DNA from 2 places in the Clostridium fungisolvens genome. Region 1 is predicted to be linked to the other one. Evidence: predicted binding sites of a transcription regulator. Region 1 holds the regulator's gene; the other holds the start of a gene.
The links. Region 1 encodes Rex, which represses fermentation and respiration genes when NADH is low (regulators of the CRP and FNR family bind a similar motif). Its sites were predicted from a motif close to ATTGTTAANNNNTTAACAAT; they were not measured.
Positions count from the first base shown of each region.

Region 2: a site for Rex is predicted at 2,094-2,113, ahead of bsdtw1_RS08900 (DUF5692 family protein). Genes of this name have one in related genera too.

Region 1 is NZ_BLZR01000001.1:4,121,293-4,124,510, reverse strand. It holds gene bsdtw1_RS18250 (manganese efflux pump MntP) at 1-187, shown strand, start outside; gene bsdtw1_RS18245 (ferritin) at 340-861, opposite strand; gene bsdtw1_RS18240 (redox-sensing transcriptional repressor Rex) at 1,335-1,970, shown strand; gene bsdtw1_RS18235 (short-chain-enoyl-CoA hydratase) at 2,223-3,005, shown strand; gene bsdtw1_RS18230 (acyl-CoA dehydrogenase) at 3,172-3,218, shown strand, end outside.
Region 2 is NZ_BLZR01000001.1:2,099,893-2,103,110, reverse strand. It holds gene hypB (hydrogenase nickel incorporation protein HypB) at 1-353, opposite strand, end outside; gene bsdtw1_RS08900 (DUF5692 family protein) at 840-1,820, opposite strand; gene bsdtw1_RS08895 (FTR1 family iron permease) at 2,348-3,218, shown strand, end outside.

The DNA of each region.
Region 1 (3,218 bases):
TCTAAAGGTTAATATACTTGAAGCAGTATTAGCAATAGCGTTAACAACCTTTGTAGTTTGTTTTGTAGCTGTATTCATAGGAAAGAAATTTGGAGAACTACTAAAATCCAAAGCAGAATTGCTTGGAGGAGTTATATTGGTAGTAATAGGGACTAGCATATTGCTTGAACATTTACATATATACTAAAAATATTTTATAGTATAAAAAAGATTGATAGGTTCTTAACAGAATTTAAGCAGTTATATTTTTAACATTATAATTAATGGACGTATTTGAAGTTATTAATCTATATATAATAGAAGCAGCTGAAGCTAAAGTTAGATCAGCTGCTTTTAGTTTTATTGAGCAGATGCACCTGTTGTAGGGGCAACATAAACTCTTTGAGCTAATTCGTCATCTAACATATAAAGAGCGGCAGGATTTGATTCTGCTCTTCTAAGTTTTTTAATTATCTTATTAAAATTATCTTCTTCTTCTACTTGTTCATCTATAAACCATTTTAATAGGGATATAGTAGAATGTTCTTTTTCTTCATTTGCTATATCTGCAAGATTATATATTCTTCTTGTAACTTCTTGCTCATGCTCATAGCCTTTTTCGAAAACATCAATCATATTTTCGAATTTTATTTGTGGTTTATGTATGGCCTCAAGGGTTACATCACCATTTTTTTGATAAACATAATCATAAAACTTCATAGCATGAAAAAGTTCTTCTTGAGCCTGAACTCTAAAGAAATTTGCAAAACCATCTAAATCCTCTGATTGAGCAAAGGCAGCCATTGCTAGATAAGTATAAGATGAATAAAACTCATAATTTATTTGTTCGTTTAAAGCCTCAATTAATCTTTCGCTTAACATTTTTTATCCTCCTTTTAAATATGTTTATATATTAGGTTATTTATATTAGTTGTTGTTATTATAAATTTATATGGTAAAACAATCAATATTTAACATGAAATATTGTCGGATAATAAATATCATTTGTTGAATAAATAATAATATTCAGATAAATTACTGGCATAAAGTATTAATAGAACTTTATATAAAAACAATTTCATATTAAAACAATTTTATGACTAAGATATAGATAAGTTTAAGTTAAATGTGGTAATATATATAAGGAATAGAGTAGTATAGTGGATTTTATTACTCTTCATCTATCTAAAATTTTTTAATTTGTGGGTAAATTAAAAGTAAAACAATAGGATTTATTGGCCTGACAGATGAACAAAGTTCAGAAAAACAGGTGTATAAAAAATATACGGCTAAGTTTTTTAGCGATCTTATAGAATTTAATAACTTATTTGTTAATTTAAGAAGAGGTGACATAAATGGAAAAAAAGAAAAATATATCTATGGCTGTCATAAAGAGACTACCAAAATATCATAGATATCTATTAGAATTATTAAAAAATGATGTTGATAGAATTTCATCTAAAGAATTAAGCGAGAAGATAGGATTTACAGCATCACAGATAAGACAAGATTTAAACTGCTTTGGTGATTTTGGTCAACAAGGCTATGGTTATAATGTAAGAGATTTATATAATCAAATAATTGCTATTCTTGGTCTTCAGAGAGATTATAATACTATAATTATAGGTGCTGGTAACATAGGTCAAGCGCTTGCAAACTACACTCAATTTGAAAAACTAGGATTCAATCTTCTTGGGATGTTTGATGCAAATCCAAGATTAACAGGCATTAGAATAAAAGACGTAGAGATAAAAGATATAGACGTTATCAAAGATTTTCTAAAAGAAAACCACGTTGATATAGCAATATTATGTGTTCCAGACAACAATGCTCAAAAGGTTTGTGATGAACTGGTGGAGAATGGAGTAAAGGGTATTTGGAACTTTGCACCTATAGATTTAGTAGCTCCTAAAGACGTTATTGTAGAAAATGTTCACTTAAGTGAAAGTTTACTAACACTGGCATATTTAATAAATGAATCCCAAAATTAAATAATAAATACAAATACTAGTTTAAAAATTGTTAAAAAAGACACAAAATATATTGCAAATATATTCTTAAACAAGTATAATCATAATTGAAGTTTACGAGCTTCAATTATTTTTTGATTTTGTTTGTTATAATATTAACAAACGTCGAAAAAATTTAACAAATTTAGTAAGCTTTTTATTGTAATATAAGATTATGCAAATAAAACTTATATGCTTTGTTAAGAATATAACTACTTTAAGGAGGCCAAAACAATGGAATTAAAAAATGTTATCCTTGAAAAAGAAGGAAATATTGCTATTGTGACAATAAACAGACCAAAGGCTTTAAACGCACTTAACTCAGAGACATTAAAGGACATAGACACAGTTGTATCAGAACTTGAAAAAGACAAAGAAGTTTATGCTGTTATATTAACAGGAGCTGGTGAAAAATCATTTGTAGCTGGTGCTGATATATCTGAAATGAAGGACTTAAATGAAGAGCAAGGTAGAGAATTCGGAGCTTTAGGAAATAAAGTTTTCAGAAGGTTAGAAGTGCTGGACAAACCAGTTATTGCAGCAATTTCAGGTTTTGCATTAGGCGGTGGCTGTGAATTAGCCATGGCATGTGATATAAGAATAGCTTCTGTAAAAGCAAAATTCGCTCAACCAGAGAGTGGACTTGGAATAACTCCAGGATTTGGTGGAACACAAAGACTTCCTAGAATAGTTGGACTTGGTAAAGCAAAAGAATTAATATATACTGGAGACATAATTAATGCAGAAGAAGCATTAAGAATAGGTTTAGTTAATAAAGTTGTAGCTCTAGAAGATTTAATGACTGAAGCTAAAGCTCTTGCTAATAAGATAGCTAAAAATGCTCCAATCGCAGTTAAGTTATGTAAAGATGCTATAGACAGAGGAATGCAAGTAAGCATTGATGAAGCTATAGTTATAGAAGCAGAAGATTTTGGTAAGTGTTTTGCTACTGAAGATCAAACTGAAGGTATGACTGCATTTGTTGAAAGAAGAGAAAAGAACTTCAAAAACCAATAATTAAATTTATGACTTTTTGAAAATTTCTTTAATTCATATTTAAATTTAAAAATATTAGTAAATACTAGACGGAGCAAGTAAAATTGCTCCGTGAAAAATGAACATATATAAAAGAGTAATTAATAGTTGCTCTATACTTAAATAAATAGCAGGAGGGAATAAATAAATGGATTTCCAATTAACAAGAGAACAAGAATTAGTAAGACAAATGGT
Region 2 (3,218 bases), 2.0 Mb from region 1:
ATAACAAGATCAACATCTTCAGTTCCAAGTCCTAGTAGTCCTTGCTTAGTCATACCAGCATCAAGATGACACATACCACCAGTGTGTAGTTGTATTACCTTTGCACCGGTTTTGGCAACTATATTTGCATCTACCTCAGAATCGATATCCGCTTCTAGAACACCAATTTTCATTTGATCTTTCAAAGCCTCAATCGTCCTTAAAACAGTGGTTGTTTTGCCTGAACCAGGAGATGACATTAAATTTAATAAAAAAGTCTCATCTTTTTTTAGTTCTTCTCTAAGTAAATCTGCTTCTCGGTCATTATTTTCGAAAACACTTTTCTTAATTTCAAGAACCTTATATGCATCCATATTATTTACCCTCTCATTTTCTTAATTTTTTAACTTTAATTTTATTTTAAAAATAAAATAAATTGACTTTTAAGATATACCAGTTCAAAATATAATCCAATTAACATACAATTAATACTTAACAGAATAATCACCTAAGTTTTGTATAGCAAAACTTGGGTATCTATTCTACTAAACAGATAAACTACTTCAGATCTTGAACTCAAAATAAAGACTTCGATGAATCTACGAATTTTTTATTTTGGTAAATTTAAATATGAAGTAGTTTATCTATACATTTCCTTGTATCTTTTAATACAATTTCAATTCTCTTTCTTGGAATTTTCTTTAAAGCTATATTTTAAAAGCTAAACAAATGTCACTTGAATTTTATTGTTGTAATCTTCTGTAAAATAATTCCAATTATCTTTATGATTCTATTATAAAATGTTTTCAAAGTATATCAATAGACAAAAAGGTCTGTTTGTCTAATTATGAGTACAATATCTATTCCGCAAGTGCTTTAATTTCTTTGTATTCTTTTAAATCTGTATATAGCTCCCCAAGATAAGGATTTCTTTTGGTCTTAACTACTTTATAAATCATGTAAACAAATACTGCTATATTAGCAACTAACGCTGCAAAGCTAAATCCAAATAGTGGTACTGTATTATAAGATGAGGAAACAGCGAATGCTCCTTTATCAATGAAATACGGAAAGGTCTGTGCAAACATACACCATATTGCTAAAGTTTGTGCACGATGTTGTAGCCATGCTCCTTTTCCAACAGTAAAGGAACAAATTGTTGGAGCCAATAGCAAAGCAAAACCACAATACCATGCATGTCCTGGAAGACAGTTATAGGTATAAGCAAAATTCCACAAATCATAGGCTATTATCCAAAACCATAGCATATCAGGCCACAACATATCTTTACTTCCGTCTTTATCAGTCTGTTTTTTTATGCAAATCCCAAGCCAACCGGTTATAGTTATAATGTTTAAAATACCTGCTACACCATTCATGAAATTCCAGGAGCCACCAAGTACATACATAGCTTCATCAGCTAATCTTCCTCCTCCGGCATATTGAATACCAACTTGAAAATCACGAGATACTGCCTCCAAAATATTTATAGCAAGAATAAGTGGAGGAAAACATAATGCCCACTTTTTATCTGATAATCTCCATTCCTTACCTGTAGATTTATTCTTCCATTTAACATGTCTGATACACCAAAATCCAATGCATCCTGCTGTAGACGAATACACCTTTGCTAAATGAAACCAATCTGTATAAGTTGTATCGCTTAATACTGTAAACCATAATATTGAAAGTGCTATTGGTAAGACAATAAAACAAAAAAATCCAACATATTTCCATCTACGAGCTATCTCATTAAAGCTAAAAAGTGCGATAAAAACAATTATCCAAACTCCCCATACACTTAATGCAGACGCACCATCTGCATAGTTAAAAACAAACACAATACCTTCCCCCCTAATATATATTTAATTTTATAGAGATCCATACTCAAACATTAATTTATACATGCCTGAAAATCCCTAGAAGCCGAGATTTTATAACATAAATTAAGTTTTGGCACAACAACTCCTTAGTAAAATCTATTTCATACCTCAAGCAAATATTCTTCAATAAAAATAAAAATGAAAACGTCAACATATGACACTTTCAAAAATTGAATAGTCATCTAACTTTACAAACCTTTTTATCCCAGTATCCATTTTTAACAACATAACATTGTTTAAAAATTAACCATTGAACTCTAGAATATTCTAGTATATAATGAAAAAGTATTTTAATTGATAACAATTCGCATTTTCTTCATATCAATGTACCTTACCAAGCTTTTTAAAAAATAATTTCAATATATTATGACCTGCTACTGGATGTAATCTTCCTGGAAGATTACCTAAATCATGTTTTTTAATTCACAAAATTAATTTATTCTATGTGAATACTTAAAGTACTAACGATAAAGGAGGCGCAAGATTTGCGTAAATTATTTGTATTATTATTATCATTATTTTTAATATTTCCACTATTCTCTGTTAAGGCATTTGCTGCTGATACAAAGACTGAATTTTCAAAAGGAAATAAACTAATAGAAAGCTCTATTGAAGCCGTTAAAGCTGGAGATCTTTCTAAGGGAAAAGATCTTTATAATCAATTTAATGATACATGGGTTGAATTTGAAGATGGCGTAAAAGAACAATCAAAGCAAGCTTATGGCGATATTGAAGAAAAAATGGGCATGGTTCGTTTTCTATTCACACAAGACCCAATTCAAAAGGACAAGGTTCTAACAGCACTTGAAGATTTAGAGAAAACAAATACTGCATTTCTTCAAGATGGATATAAAAATAGTGATTCAAAAACTAAAGGTAAATCTGCCACAGTTAAAGACTTAGTTAGTCTTTTAGAAACCTCGAAAAATCAAATTCAAGATGGTGATATTACTTCTGCTATTGAAACCATGAACACATTCAGTTCTTCTTGGCTTGATGTTGAAGGCATAGTTCTTACTCAATCCAAAAAAGTTTATGACGATGCTGAAAAGGATATGGTAAGTGTTAAGGCATATCTTACAGTAAGCCCTGTTGATAAAGATAAAGCGTTAAAGATAATCGATAGAATGCATGGATATCTGTCCTTACTTTCTGGTGATACTTCATATGGAATAGTAGATGTAATTACTATTATCCTACGTGAAGGACTGGAAGCCATTTTAGTTGTAATTGCTTTATTAGGATTTTTAAATAAATCAGGTCAAGAAAGCAAGAAAGTATGGGTTTATGGTGGTGTTGGCGTTGGTCTTATAGTAAGTATTGTACTAGCTACATTAGTTAAACTTCTATTTACAT